One region of the Streptomyces sp. NPDC060209 genome, then DNA from elsewhere that is predicted to be linked to it. Evidence: riboswitches for the same ligand, from Rfam matches in the RefSeq annotation. Region 1 holds a riboswitch; the other holds the start of a gene.
What was found. Region 1 has a riboswitch for glycine ahead of gcvP (aminomethyl-transferring glycine dehydrogenase). Riboswitches for the same ligand answer to the same signal wherever they lie in the genome.
Positions count from the first base shown of each region.

Region 2: another riboswitch for glycine. It lies ahead of gcvT (glycine cleavage system aminomethyltransferase GcvT); the one in region 1 lies ahead of gcvP (aminomethyl-transferring glycine dehydrogenase).

Region 1 covers NZ_JBHWZS010000098.1:28-7,676, reverse strand. Annotated here, with positions in the region: gene ACFWFI_RS20070 (DUF5999 family protein) at 155-361, shown strand; gene gcvP (aminomethyl-transferring glycine dehydrogenase) at 432-3,317, opposite strand; glycine riboswitch at 3,511-3,606, opposite strand; gene ACFWFI_RS20060 (PRC-barrel domain-containing protein) at 3,740-4,108, shown strand; gene ACFWFI_RS20055 (DNA polymerase IV) at 4,033-5,493, opposite strand; gene ACFWFI_RS20050 (MerR family transcriptional regulator) at 5,569-6,186, opposite strand; gene ACFWFI_RS20045 (bifunctional nuclease family protein) at 6,355-6,828, opposite strand; gene ACFWFI_RS20040 (transcriptional regulator FtsR) at 6,882-7,565, opposite strand.
Region 2 covers NZ_JBHWZS010000059.1:26,909-34,557, reverse strand. Annotated here, with positions in the region: gene glyA (serine hydroxymethyltransferase) at 1-399, opposite strand, end outside; gene gcvH (glycine cleavage system protein GcvH) at 418-795, opposite strand; gene gcvT (glycine cleavage system aminomethyltransferase GcvT) at 886-2,013, opposite strand; glycine riboswitch at 2,180-2,277, opposite strand; gene ACFWFI_RS14545 (AAA family ATPase) at 2,451-3,140, shown strand; gene ACFWFI_RS14540 (enhanced serine sensitivity protein SseB) at 3,345-4,121, shown strand; gene ACFWFI_RS14535 (enhanced serine sensitivity protein SseB C-terminal domain-containing protein) at 4,391-5,143, shown strand; gene ACFWFI_RS14530 (ABC transporter permease) at 5,500-6,492, shown strand; gene ACFWFI_RS14525 (ABC transporter substrate-binding protein) at 6,537-7,649, shown strand, end outside.

The DNA.
Region 1 (7,649 bases):
GCGTCATGGGAGGAGAACAGCAGCTGCCGCGAAATCCCTGCGGAGAGACGCCCGTAGGGCAACACTGGGACCGGACCGACTTGATACGGGGGCGGCCATGAACACCTCGTCCAGCCGCAGGACACTCGAATCGACGCAGCGAAAGAACCCACTCATGTGCCAGCACCAGCCACCCTGCCCGACCGCTGACTCCAACGACCGTGAAGCCGCACGCCTGATGGCTCACCACCCGGAACAGGGCTGGAGCCTGCTGTGCAACGGCGTCCTGCTCTTCGAGGACACCGGCGAGCTGCTCCCGGACGGGCAGATCATCGCCCCGCACCGACCGCTCAAGAGCGGCCAGGTGATGAAAGCCGCCTGACCGCGGCGGACAGAACACTGGGGCCGGCCCGGAGAAGTCTCCGCACCGGCCCCGACGCGTGTCCGCGTTCCTACTGGTCGTAGGCATCCAGCGGCGGGCAGGAGCAGACCAGGTTGCGGTCGCCGAACGCACCGTCGATCCGGCGCACCGGCGGCCAGTACTTGTCCGAGGGCGTGACGCCGGACGGGAAGACCGCCTCCTCGCGGGTGTAGGCGTGCTTCCACTCCCCACCGAGCGCCGCGGCCGTGTGCGGGGCGTTGCGCAGCGGGTTGTCGTCCGCGCTCCACTCACCCGAGGCGACCTTCTCGATCTCGCCGCGGATGGCGATCATCGTGTCGCAGAAACGGTCGAGCTCGGCAAGGTCCTCGCTCTCCGTCGGTTCGATCATCAGCGTCCCGGCCACCGGGAACGACATGGTCGGCGAGTGGAACCCGTAGTCGATCAGCCGCTTGGCGATGTCGTCGATACTGACGCCGGTCGCCTTGGAGATCGGCCGCAGGTCGACGATGCACTCGTGCGCGACCAGACCGGCCGGGCCGTTGTACAGGACCGGGAAGTGCGGTTCGAGCCGCTTGGCGATGTAGTTGGCCGCGAGTACGGCGACCTGCGTCGCACGCTTCAGACCCTCGCCCCCCATGAGGCGTACGTACGCCCACGAGATCGGCAGGATGCCTGCCGATCCCCACGGAGCGGCCGAGATCGGGCCGACACCGGTCTCCGGGCCCGCCGCGGGCTGGAGGGGGTGGTTGGGGAGATACGGCGCCAGGTGGGCGCGCACCCCGACCGGACCGACGCCCGGGCCGCCGCCGCCGTGCGGGATGCAGAAGGTCTTGTGCAGGTTCAGGTGGGAGACGTCTCCGCCGAAATGGCCCGGCTTGGCGAGACCGACCAGCGCGTTGAGGTTGGCGCCGTCCACGTACACCTGGCCACCGGCGTCGTGCACCTCGCCGCAGATGTCGGCGACGTGCTCCTCGAAGACGCCGTGCGTGGAGGGGTAGGTGATCATGAGGACGGCGAGCTCGTCGCGGTGCTTCGCGATCTTGGCCCGCAGATCCTCTATGTCGACCTCGCCGTCGTCGGCGGTCTTCACCACGACGACCTTCATGCCGGCCATGACGGCGCTCGCGGCGTTGGTGCCGTGCGCGGAGGACGGGATGAGGCAGACGGTGCGCCCGTGATCCCCGTTGGCGCGGTGGTACGCGCGAACGGCCAGCAGCCCCGCGAACTCGCCCTGCGAGCCGGCGTTGGGCTGGATGGAGACGGCGTCGTAGCCGGTGACCTCGGCGAGACGCTCCTCCAGCTCGCGGATGAGGGTGAGGAAGCCCTGTGCCTGCTCGGCCGGCGCGAAGGGATGCAGCGCACCGAACTCGGGCCAGGTGATCGACTCCATCTCGGCGGTCGCGTTGAGCTTCATGGTGCAGGAGCCGAGCGGGATCATGCCGCGGTCCAGCGCGTAGTCACGGTCGGCGAGCTTGCGCAGGTAGCGCAGCATCGCCGTCTCGGAGCGGTGCTGGTGGAAGACCGGGTGGGTGAGGACGGCGTCGGTGCGCAGCAGCCCCTCGGGCAGCGCGTCGGCCGTCTCGGCGTCCAGCGCCTCGATGTCGCCACCGGCACCGAAGGCCGCCCAGACGGCGGCGATCCGGGTCCGGGTGGTGGTCTCGTCACACGCGACGGAGACACGGTCGGCGTCGACGAGGCGCAGATTCACCCCGCGCTCACGCGCGGCGGCGACCACGTCGGACGCCCCGCCCGGCACGCGGACGGTGAGGGTGTCGAAGTACGCGTCGTGCACGACCTCGGTTCCGGCGGCCCGCAGCCCCTCGGCCAGGATGGCGGCGAACCGGTGGGTGCGCCGGGCGATCGTCCGCAGCCCCTCGGGGCCGTGGTAGACGGCGTACATGCCGGCCATGACGGCGAGCAGCACCTGAGCGGTACAGATGTTGCTGGTGGCCTTCTCACGGCGGATGTGCTGCTCGCGGGTCTGCAGTGCCAGACGGTAAGCCCTGTCGCCGTCCGCGTCGACGGAGACACCGACGAGGCGGCCGGGCAGGCTGCGGGCGAACTTCTCGCGTACGGCCATGAAGCCGGCGTGCGGCCCGCCGAAGCCCATCGGGACACCGAAGCGCTGCGTGGTGCCCACAGCGATGTCCGCGCCGAGTTCGCCCGGGGAGGTGAGCAGGGTCAGAGCCAGCAGGTCGGCGGCGACGGACACGATCGCGCCCAGTTCGTGCGCCTGCTCGATGACCGGCTTGATGTCGCGGACGGCACCGGAGGCGCCCGGGTACTGGAGCAGCACACCGAAGACGCCGCGCTCGGCGATCTCCGCCGGGATGCCCTCGGTGAGGTCGGCGACGACGACCTCGACACCGGTCGGCTCGGCGCGGGTCTCGATCACCGCGACGGTCTGCGGCAGCGTGTCGGCGTCGACCAGGAAGACGCCGTCCTTCACCTTGCCGACCCGTCGCGCCAGCGCCATGGCCTCGGCCGCGGCCGTGCCCTCGTCGAGGAGCGAGGCGCCCGAGGTCGGCAGCCCGGTGAGGTCGGCGACCATCGTCTGGAAGTTCAGGAGGGCCTCGAGCCGCCCCTGGGAGATCTCCGGCTGGTACGGCGTGTAGGCCGTGTACCAGGCGGGGTTCTCCATGACGTTGCGCAGGATCACCGGCGGGGTGAACGTGCCGTAGTAGCCGAGACCGATCATCGGTGCGAGCACCTGGTTGCGGTCGGCGAGGCTGCGCAGCTCGGCAAGGACCTCGGCCTCGGTACGCGCCTCGGGGAGGTTCAGCGCCTCGGCACTCTTGATCACGTCGGGCACCGCGGCGGCGGTGAGCTCGTCGAGGGAGCCGTAGCCGACCTGGGCGAGCATCTTCGCCTGTGCCTCGGCATCGGGCCCGATGTGGCGCTGCTCGAAGGGGATGCCCTGCTCCAGCTGGGAGAGCGGAGTGCGACGGGGGGTCATGATGGAGGCCTCCTGGTCTGCCACGACCTGCGAGGGGCGCCACGGCGTGGCTGCCCGAACGGCCTCCCCATCTGTCATCTCGACCTGAGAGCTTCACCGGCACGCCCTGAGGCATACCGGCTTTCACCGTCGGTGAGGGCGGTGTCCGTCGCGGCACGCGCCGTACGGATCCCGCCCTGCTTTCCAGAGTGACCTCGTCCGTGCGGTACGGGGGCCTGAGAGATTCCGGGGAGGAGTTGCTCCTTCGGCGCCCCCGGATCGCTCCGGAGGACTCTCCCGCACAGGGTCAGCAGCCGTGTTCCAGCCTACCAGCGGGGTCGGCGGGCGCCGTCTCGAGTGGCCGACGGCCCGGATGTGGCCTTTCGTAGAGCCTGTGGAGCAGCCGCGACCACCTGATGCAGTTGTGACCAGTGGGAGGCACCGTGCAGACCGACATCGATCCGCGCAGCCTGATCGGCCGCAAGGCCTTCGACCGTCAAGGTGCCAAGATCGGAACGGTGGACGAGGTCTACCTCGACGACGCCACCGGGGTGCCTGAATGGGCCGCCGTACGCACGGGTCTCTTCACCAGGGACGCGTTCGTCCCGCTGGAGCCGAGCGAATTCGTCGACGGCGCCCTGCTGATTCCCTTCGACCGGACCCTGATCAAGGACGCGCCCGACTTCGGCGTGGGCCGCCATCTGTCTCCCGAGCAGGAACTGCAGCTCTACCGCCATTACGGGCTGGACGCCTCTCCCTCCGACGGAGGTCCCGACAGGGACTTCGGCAGGCTGGCGGGCCAGGAGGAGTAGTCCTCCGGGTCCCGCACCAGGGGAAGCGGATCGGCCGGCTGCAGCTCCGGGTCGTCGATGCGGAACGTACGCACCCGGCCGGGCGGCGTCCACGGCTCCTCGAAGCGCACGGTGACACGGCCGACACCGCTCCCCTGCACCCAGCCGTGCCCGTGCACGTCGTGCCGTACGTCGTGTCCGGCCGGCCACCGCCGGGCGGCCAGCCGCTCCTCGCTCTCCCGGGCATCCTCCCCCTCCGCTGTCTCCGCCGCGCCGTCCCGCTCGTCCGGGGCGGCGTCGGCGGCCGCGGACTCCTCGGCGGCGTGCTCCGCGTCGGCGGCCTGCGCGAAGAGATCCTCCTGCGTGAAGTCCGCCAGCCCCGTGACACCGACTCCGAGCAGCCGTACACCGCCGGTCGTGTCCACGGCCTCCAGAAGCCGCGCAGCGGCCTCCCTGACCACCGTGGGGTCGTCGGTGGGGCCGCGCAGGGTCTCGGACCTGGTGAGCGTCGAGAAGTCGTAGCGGCGCACCTTGAGGACGACCGTGCGCCCGGACCGCCCCGCACCTCGCAGCCGCTGTACGCACCGGGCCGCGAGCCGCTCCACCTCCGTCCTGACGCGCACGCGGTCGTGCAGGTCCACGTCGAAGGTGTCCTCCACCGACACGGACTTGGCGTCCCTCTCGGCGACGACGGGACGGTCGTCGTAGCCCCGCGCCATGCGGTTGAGCGCGACGCCGTGCGCCTTGCCCAGGAGCCGCACCAGCTCCGCCTCACCCGCCTCCGCCAGGTGGCTGACGACGGTCATGCCGGCGCGCCGGAGATGGTCGCCGGTGGCCGGCCCCACACCCGGGAGGATGCGCACGGACATGGGGGCCAGGAGCTCACGCTCGGTGCCGGGCTCGATCAGCAGCAGCCCGTCCGGTTTCGCCTCCTCGGAGGCGATCTTGGCCAGCATCTTGGAGCCGGCGAGGCCGACGGAACCACTGAGTCCGGTGACAGCCCTGATCACGGTGCGCAACTGTTCACCGATCGCACGGGCGGACACCGAGTCGTCGGCGACCCCACCGGCTTCCAGATCGACGAACGCCTCGTCCAGACTGAGCGGCTCGACGAGCGGTGACAGCCGTCCGAGCAGTTCCATCACCTGATCGCTCACCGTCCGGTAGAGCGCGAAACGCGGGACGAGATACGCCGCGTTGGGCGCGAGCCGCCTGGCCTGCGCCATCGGCATCGCCGAATGCACGCCCAGGCGCCGTGCCTCGTACGACGCGGTGGCGACCACGCCGCGCATCCCCAGACCGCCCACCACAACCGGCTTGCCACGCAGGCTGGGCTTCGCCGCCTGCTCCGCAGAGGCGTAGAAGGCATCCATGTCCAGATGCAGGATGGTGGGCGCGGCTCTCACATGGACCGATGCTGCCCTACGCCACTGACAACCGCCCCACCCGGCACACGCGTCGCGCCGTCCCGCCCCGGAGGCTCAGCCCGCGCGGTTGCGCCGCCTCGCCAGTTCATCGGCGGGGTTGTGCCCGATCAGGGTCTCCCCGGTGTCGACACGCTCCCCGTGGAGCTGGGACAGCGCCGCGTCGACATCCCGCCAGACCACACCGACGGCGATGCCGAAGACCCCCTGGCCCCCCTGGAGCAGCTTCACGACCTCGTCGGGTGAGGAGCACTCGTAGACCGTCGCCCCGTCGCTCATCAGGGTCATCCGCTCGAGATCCGTGAATCCTCGGGCCCTGAGGTGCTGAACGGTGGTGCGGATGTTCTGCAGAGCGACACCCGTGTCCAGGAAGCGCTTGACGATCTTGAGGAGAACCACGTCCCGGAAACTGTAGAGACGCTGTGTCCCCGACCCGTACGCCGGACGCACGCTCGGCTCCACGAGCCCCGTACGCGCCCAGTAGTCGAGCTGTCGATAGGTGATCCCGGCCGCTGCGCACGCTGTCGGCCCCCGATAGCCGATATCCCCTGCCACTGCCACACCGTCCGCTGCCACCACCGCCGGCTGAACCGGCTGTCTGATGGAGTGGTCGGCCGCACTGCCGTGCTGCCGGTACGGCCCACCCGCAGCCGTACCGTCGCCGCTGCTTCTCACGCCGACCTCCGTCCTTGACCTGCCACCTCGAAGGTAGGCAGTCACCAGGGGTGCGTCAACGATCGCCACACTCGGCACGCCGAGTGATAATCACCCTGAGGGTGGTTTCCCGTGACTGAATACCGGGAACGGCTTGCCGGATGCGCTGACACCGCCCCCGCAGGACGGTCACTGGCTGTTGGTACCGAAGTCCTCCGGCGAGATCTGGTCGAGGAACTCGCGGAACTTCTCCACCTCGTCCTCCTGCTCGTCCGGGATGGCGATACCCGCGTCGTCGAGCACCCCGTCACTGCCGTAGATCGGCGTGCCGGTGCGCAGGGCGAGCGCTATGGCGTCGGACGGACGCGCGCTCACCTCGACCCCGCTGGCAAAGACCAGCTCCGCGTAGAAGACCCCTTCGCGGAGGTCCGTGATGCGGACCTCGGTGAGCTCCTGGCCGACGGCCTCGAGCACATCCTTGAAGAGATCATGGGTCAGCGGCCTGGCCGGAGCCATGCCCTGCTGGGCGAAGGCGATCGCGGTCGCTTCCCCAGGGCCGATCCAAATAGGGAGGTACCGGTCGCCTCCCACTTCACGCAGGAGCACGATCGGTTGGTTGGAGGGCATTTCCACCCGGACACCCACAACGTCGAGCTCGTTCACACAGCAACCCTAGGACGTGCCCGCCATGTTTGGATAGTCGGGCTCCTCCGCCCTCAGTGGAAGCTGACCTTCAGAGCGCTCTGAACGAGGGCCGCGTGGAGCCGGACGGAGAGCTCCGCAAGCTCCTTCGCGGTGGCCTCCGCATGGGCTCTGGTCTGCGGATTCCTGTGTCTGCGCAGTGGCGCGACCACCTGTTCGACCAGCCCGGCCTCACGCTCCGCGGCCGCCTTGACGGCCCGCAGATGCCGAGGCTCCAAACCGAATCTGCCCAGATCCACCACCAACCGCGCCACGGTCACCGCCTCGGCGTCGTAGCTTCCGCCGGAGGCGGGCACGATCAGCCCGTACGACTCCCACTCGTCGAGCTGCTCCTCGGTGGCCTCAGCGGCGGCCATGAGCTCGGAGCGTCCGATACGGGTGGCAGTGGCCTGCCCCAGGCCCTGGTCCCGCAGGGCGTCGACAGGCTCGCCCTGTCCGCCACCGGAGGGCAGGGCCGGCCTCTCGCCTCGGGCCAGGGCCTCCAGGTGCTCACGGATGACCTTGAGCGGCAGGTAGTGGTCCCGCTGCATGCGCAGCACCTGAGCCAGCCGCTCGACGTCGGCAGGGCTGAACTTCCGGTAGCCCGATGGCGTCCGCTGGGGCTCGATGAGCCCCTCCGCCTCCAGGAAGCGGATCTTGGAGATGGTGACTTCGGGAAATTCGTCGCGCAGCTGCAGGAGCACCGTGCCGATGCTCATCGCGCGCTGACCCGCGGAGGGGGGGGGGGGTAACGGCCCCCCGGTGGGGGTTTGGAACGTAGGACCGGGAGGGGGGGGCCCCCC
Region 2 (7,649 bases), on a different contig from region 1:
GATCTTCATGCCGTGGGTCAGGTGACCGCCGTGGGCCAGGTTCAGGCCCATGATCGTGTCGCCCGGCTTCAGCAGGGCGAACATCGCGGCGGCGTTGGCCTGCGCACCCGAGTGCGGCTGGACGTTCGCGGCCTCGGCGCCGAAGAGCGCCTTGATGCGGTCGATCGCGATCTGCTCGACCACGTCGACGTGCTCGCAGCCACCGTAGTAGCGGCGGCCGGGGTAGCCCTCGGCGTACTTGTTGGTGAGGACGGAGCCCTGCGCCTCCATGACCGCGACCGGAGCGAAGTTCTCCGAGGCGATCATCTCGAGGGTGGACTGCTGGCGGTGGAGCTCGGCGTCGACGGCGGCGGCGACGTCCGGGTCCAGCTCGTGGAGGGAGGAGTTGAGAAGCGACATCAGTGGGTCCCTAAGGTCTCAGTTGCCGGAGAACGCGGTGTACTCGTCGGCGGAGAGAAGGTCCTTCGGCTCCTCCGCGACGCGCACCTTGAACAGCCAGCCGCCCTCGAAGGGAGCGGAGTTCACCAGCGACGGGTCGTCCACGACGTCCTGGTTGGCCGCGGTCACCTCGCCGGTCACCGGCGAGTACAGGTCGCTGACCGACTTGGTCGACTCCAGCTCACCGCAGGTCTCGCCCGCGGTCACCGTGTCACCGACCTCCGGGAGCTGGGCGTAGACGACGTCACCGAGCGCGTTGGCCGCGTACTCGGTGATTCCGACCGTGGCCACGCCGTCCTCGAGGGCCGACAGCCACTCGTGCTCCTTGCTGTACCGCAGCTGCTGGGGGTTGCTCATGACCTGAATTCTCCTGTACGCGGGGGAGTGCTGATGAACGGTGGTCTTACGGTGTGAGACACGAATGCGTCACGTGCGCGGTGCTCTGTGTCACTTACGGCGCTTGTAGAAGGGCAGCGCCACGACCTCGTACGGCTCGTGCGTGCCCCGGATGTCGACCCCGACACCCTCGGTGCCGGGCGCGGCGTGCGCCGCGTCAACGTAGGCCATGGCGATCGGCTTGCCCAGGGTGGGTGAGGGGGCACCGGAGGTGACCTCGCCGACGACCTTCCCGCCGGCCACGACGGGGTAACCGGCTCGCGGCACCCGGCGGCCCTCGGCAATCAGGCCGACGAGCTTGCGGGGCGGGGCGGTCTCCGCGCGGGCGGCCGCGGCGGACAGCGCCTCGCGGCCGACGAAGTCGCCCTCCTTCTCGAACTTCACGACCCTGCCCAGGCCCGCGTCGAAGGGCGTCAGCGCGGTGGTCAGTTCGTGGCCGTACAGCGGCATGCCCGCCTCCAGCCGGAGCGTGTCGCGGCAGGAGAGCCCGCAGGGGATCAGCCCGTACGGCGCACCGGCCTCGGTGAGGGCACTCCACAGCTGCTCGGCGTGCTCGGGGGCCACGAAGAGCTCGAAGCCGTCCTCGCCGGTGTAGCCGGTACGGGCGATGAGCGCGGGGACACCGGCGACCGTCCCGGGGAGTCCGGCGTAGTACTTCAGTCCGTCCAGGTCGGCGTCCGTGACCGACTTCAGTACGGCGGGGGAGTCGGGTCCCTGTACCGCGAGCAGCGCGTACGCGTCGCGGTCGTCCCGCACCTCGGTGTCGAAGCCCGCCGCGCGCTCGGTGAGGGTGTCCAGGACCAGCTGGGCGTTGCCCGCGTTGGCGACGACCAGATACCCGGTGTCGGCCAGGCGGTAGACGATCAGGTCGTCCAGGATCCCGCCGTCCTCCGCGACGATCATCGTGTAGCGGGCCCGGCCGACACCGACGGTGGCGATGTTGCCGACCAGCGCGTAGCTCAGGAAGGCCGCCGCCTGCGGACCGGTGACGGTGATCTCGCCCATGTGCGACAGGTCGAAGAGTCCGGCCCGGGTGCGGACGGCGTTGTGCTCGTCGCGCTCGCTGGCGTAGCGCAGCGGCATGTCCCAGCCGGCGAAGTCGGTCATGGTCGCGCCCAGGGACCGATGCAGGGCATCGAGGGCGGTGAGACGGGGGGCGGCGCTCGGGGCAGTGCTCATGGACATGGCTCCAGGGCATGACGACAGGGGGTGGTTCCCTCCCCATCTGTCATCGGAACCTGAGAGGTTCGCCGAGAGCCCCTGAAAGGGTCCTGAAGGGTCGTCCCCTTCACGCTCGGCTTGCACCTTGGGTGGGGCCGCGCAGCGGCCCGCTTTTCAGATCTGCCTCATCCACGCGGTACGGGGCCTGAGAGATTCAAGGGAGGAACTTGCTCCTTCGGCGCCCGGCGCACACAGTGACCGGGACTCTCCCGCGCGGATTCAAACGGCCGGTATGCAGTTGGCGGGGTCATCATCGCACGCATTGGGGGAGAGTGGGGCGTCCCGGTCCGCACGGGTGCCGGTTCCGACACGTGCGGTCGGAAGCGGTTGTGCCGCATTACCTTTTCTTTACACTTCTTGGGCAGGTCAGTGGGTGACTCGGCAGGGGGAAGGCGATGACGTTGCAGCGCTACGCGACCACCGCGGGGGCGGCACGCGGTGCGATGCCCCAGCAGCCGGGCGTGCCCGCCCGGGAGCTGACGGACGGGCACGCGCCGGTGGTGCGTGATCTGCGGGGCCGGGGCGGCCGCGGGCCGCACAGCCTGGACTTCGCGGCGGGGGATGTGGTGGTGGTCTCGGGGCTGCCCGGCAGCGGGAAGTCGACGCTGATCCGGCGGGCGGTCCAGGAACACGCGATCGACTCCCAGGACACCAGGGACCGCTGGGCGGCCGCTCTGCCCGCCTTGCTCCCGTACGCCCTCTACCGCCCCCTGGTGCGCGCCGCGCACTACGCGGGGCTGTGGCGGGCCCTGCGCTCGGGCGGATCGGTGGTCGTGCACGACTGCGGTACGCAGGCCTGGGTGCGGCGCTGGCTGGCGCGTGAGGCCGGGCGCCGGGGCAGCACCCTCCATCTCGTCCTGCTCGATGTCACCCCGCGGGTGGCCAGGCAGGGGCAGCGGGAGCGGGGGCGGGGAGTGTCCGGCTACGCCTTCGCCCGGCACCGGCGTGCGGTCGGCCGGCTGCTGCGCGACACCGAGAGCGGTCTGCTGCCGCCGGGGTGTGCCTCGGCGGTGCTGCTCGACCGGGAGACGGCGGCGGCGATCGCCCGGATCTCCTTCCCGGAGGCGCGGCTCCGGCAGGAGTAGTCCCGCACGGGTCGCGCAGGCGGCGAGAGGTCCTGGGGGCGTCACCGTTCGCATACGCACAGTTCGCGCCCCTCCGGGGGGCTGTCCGGAATCTGGACGGTGCGGTGGGCCCGGAGGCCGCTCCTGCCTGCGGCGCTGCCTTCGTGGCGCGAGCCGGTCTAAGGTTTCAGCCGCACAGCATGGCGAGAAAGGGACACAGACACCGTGGACATTCCGGCTCAGGCCCAGGCCCCGTCCTATCCGTCGCAGGGATGGCCGGCCAACGAGTTCGAAGAAGTGCTCAGTGCCTCGCTCGGCGTGCCCGGGGCAGGGGGGCGGCTGGTCGAGGTGCTCGGCCGCAGCCATGTCTGGGTGCCCCTGCCGAACGGCGGCGGGCCCGGCAGCACCGACCTCGACCTGCCGACGGTCGACATCGACGGCGGCGCGTACGTCCCCGTGTTCAGCTCCGAGGCGCAGTTCCTCCAGTGCGTCGGCCCCCATCTCTCCTTCACCGTGGCGCCCGCACGCGAGTTCGCCCGTGGACTGCCCCCGCAGCTCGGGATAGCCGTCAACCCGGGCGGCGTCGTCGGGGTGCCCCTGCCGCCCCCCGCCGTCGCCGAGCTCTGCCGGGCCGGGCGCACCCCGCTGGACGGTCCCGCGAGCGGCGGCCGGGTGCGGCTGTACGAGCCGGACTGGAAGGAGGACCCCGTCGACTTCCTCTCCGCGGTGTCCGCCGAATTCCAGGAGACCGGAGTGGTGAGCACCGCGCGCCGGGCGCTGGCCAGCATCGAGGGCGACACCCCCGCCCTCTTCGTCGGCGTCGAGTTCGCCGTCCGGGAGGCCGCGGCCCAGAGCGCCCCGCTGGACGCCCTGGGCCGCGCGCTGGGCCGGGTCCAGGTGCCGTGGCCGGTCAATCTGGTCCTGCTCGACGTGACGCAGGACCCGGTCGGCGACTGGATGCTGGAGAAGGTCCGCCCGTTCTACCGGCGCGACGGGTACTGAGAGCGGAGCTCCTCCTGCTACGTGGCGTCAAGCCGGTGTCAGGGGCGGCGCATAAGCTGGTTGGATGACGAGGCCGCCCCGTGTGCCCGGGAGTGGCACCACAGCACCGTGAAGCATGCGGAACAGCGGATCGAAGAGGGGCGGGACCCAGGGTGAGTGCGTCAGGCATGGGGGCGGCCGATGGGGTATCCCCTGCTCATGGGGGTCCCCCCACTCGAGCGAAGTCGAGAGTGGGGGAGGAGTCGAGCGCTTGGGGACAGGTCGAGCACATGCTTCGCCAAGTGACCCCGGGGCGCCTCGACGCGTACGAGGCGCTGCTGCGGTCCCTGGCGGACGGCCAGGTCTGGATGCTGCTCTGGCACGGCACGGCGGGCTCCCCCGACGCCCAGTACGGCAACATGGAGGTCGACGGCCAGGGTTACGCCCCGTGCGTGACCTCCGCCCAGGAGCTCTCGGCCAGCGGCTGGAACAGGGCCCACGAGGTGACCACCGGCCGCGACATCGCCCGCGCCCTCTTCCCCGACCGCTGGGGTATCTGGCTCAACCCGCACGCCCCCGGCGGCGGTGTCGGCATCCCCTGGCTGGACCTGCGTCGCATCGCCACCGGCCTCGACCGGATGCCCGCCGGGCCGCTGCGGCTCTCCGAACCCGCCATCGAGATCCCGCAGTTCTACGCCCTGCTGTCGCAGAACGCCCACCGCACCCCCGCCGTCCGCGCGCTGCGCCGCGCCTGGGTGCAGCCCGCGCTCGGCGTCCCGTACCTCGCGATCGGGCTCGACCTCTACGACACCGGCAGGCCGTCCGTCGACGCGGTCCGCGCGATGATGCAGCAGTCGATCGGGGTGGTCCCCGACGGGCTGCCCGTCTCCACGGTCTCGCTGTCCGACGAGTACGACCCCGTCGCGATGTGGCTGAACGCCAACTCCAGGCCCTTCTACGACCGCGAGGCGCACGCCCCGGCTCCCGCGGTTCCCGGCTACGGCTACCCGCCGACCACCGGCCCGGCCCCCCACGCGTACTGAGAAAGCGTCGGGAAGCACCTGAACCTCAGGGCCAATTGATGCCCTGTTCGGTGCTGTTGGGCGTCATGTCCGCTATAGCGGATTAGTGGCCGAGAGGTCCGCTCAGGAAGCATGGCTGTCCGGATAACGGAAGCCCTTTGGCAGCATCACGTTTGAGCAAACATTCCCCGTCAGGTCTGGCGGGTGATCGCAAAGTGGTTGAAGACTCCCTACAGCAGGTGCTCCATGCCCGGCGAACCCCTCTTTCAAACAGGGTCAGTTCGGTCGTGTGCGATCACATCTGTCATGTTTTGTTAGAGCCGCTACAGCGGCGGTCACAGGCCGGCCACCGTCGGCCGAGAGGGGTCTCCAGCGCAATGACGGCACCGATCGAGACCACCGGGGCGGACGTGCGGCCCGAAACGGTGCTGGAAGGCGCCGGGCGCAAGGAGATCGAGGGCCGTTCGCTCGGCCGCATCGCCTGGATGCGCTTCAAGCGGGACAAGGCCGCGATGGCCGGTGGCATCGTTGTCGTGCTGCTGATCCTCACCGCGGTGCTGTCCAAGCCGCTGCAGTCGCTCCTCGGGCTCGACCCCGACGCGTTCAACCAGAGTCTGGTCGACCCCGTCATGCTGGCCCCCAAGGGCGCCCTCGGCGGCATCAGCTGGGACCATCCCCTCGGAGTCGAACCGCAGACCGGACGCGACATCCTGGCGCGCATCCTCGAAGGCTCCTGGGTCTCCCTCGTGGTCGCCGTCGGCTCCACGCTGCTCTCCGTCGTCATCGGCGTCGTCATGGGCGTCGTGGCCGGGTTCTACGGCGGCTGGGTGGACAGCTTCATCAGCCGCCTGATGGACACCTTCCTCGCCTTCCCGCTGCTGCTCTTCGCGATCTCCATCTCCGCCTCCCTGCAGGGCAACGCCTTCGGGATGGAAGGGCTCACGCTGCGGATCGCGGTCCTGATCTTCGTGATCGGCTTCTTCAGCTGGCCCTACATCGGCCGTATCGTCCGTGCGCAGACCCTGTCGCTGCGCGAGCGGGAGTTCGTCGAGGCCGCCAAGTCGCTCGGTGCGCGCGGCCCGTTCATCCTCTTCCGCGAGCTGCTGCCGAACCTGATCGCGCCGATCCTCGTGTACGCGACGCTGCTGATCCCCACGAACATCCTCTTCGAGGCATCCCTGTCCTTCCTCGGCGTCGGTATCGCGCCGCCGCAGGCGTCCTGGGGCGGCATGCTCACGCAGGCGGTCGACCTCTACGAGGTGGACCCGATGTTCATGGTCATCCCCGGCATGGCGATCTTCATCACCGTGCTGGCCTTCAATCTGCTGGGGGACGGGCTGCGTGACGCACTCGACCCTCGTGGCAAGTAATCGCGGCAGTGCCGCACCGGACTAGCGAGGGGGCTTTCCTCAGCATGCAGAACAGAAAGACAGCAGCGGCCATAGCCGTGGCCGTGGCGGTGTCGCTCGGCGCATCGGCGTGCAGCAGCAGCGATTCGGGCGGTGACAGCAACGGCGGTGGGGGCAACGTCAAGGCTGATGCGGGCCTGACCAGCATCGTCAACCAGACCGACAAGAAGGGGGGGACGGTCACTCTGGAGCACGCGAGTGGCCCGGACTCCCTGGACCCCGGCAACACGTACTACGGCTGGGTGCAGAACTTCTCCCGCCTGTACGGCCGTTCGCTGGTGACCTTCAAGCCGGCCGCCGGCAAGGAGAGCCTGGAGGTCGTTCCCGACCTCGCCACCGGCCTCGGCAAGGCCAGCGCGGACGCCAAGACCTGGACGTACACGCTCCGCAAGGGCGTGAAGTACGAGGACGGCACCGAGGTCACCTCGAAGGACGTCAAGTACGCCGTCGAGCGCTCCAACTTCGCGCCGGAGGCCCTGTCCAACGGCCCGACGTACTTCAAGGCCTACCTCGAGGGCGGCGACAAGTACAAGGGTCCGTACAAGGACAAGTCGGCCGAGGGCCTCAAGTCCATCGAGACGCCGGACGACTACACGATCGTCTTCAAGCTCAGCAAGCCGTTCGCGGACATGGACTACCTCGCCGCCTTCTCGCAGACCGCCCCGGTCCCGCAGAAGGCCGACACGGGCGCGAGCTACGTCCAGAAGATGGTCTCCTCGGGCCCGTACAAGTTCTCGGCGTACGACGAGAGCAAGGGCGCGACGCTGGTCCGCAACCCGGAGTGGGACCCGAAGACGGACCCGATCCGCAAGGCGCTGGCGGACAAGGTCGAGCTCAAGTTCAACGTCAACGCCACCACGATCGACGACCACCTGCTCAGTGACACGATCACGGTGGGTGCCGAGGGCACGGGTCTGCAGTCCAAGACCCAGCCCAAGGTCCTGGTCAAGGCCTCGGAGAAGGCGAAGACGGACAACCCGTACGCCGGCGCCCTGCAGTACCTGGCGCTGAACGTCAACGTGAAGCCGTTCGACAACGCCGAGTGCCGCAAGGCCGTCCAGTACGCCGTCGACAAGCAGAGCATGGTCGACTCCATCGGTGGCTCGGTCAAGGGTGAC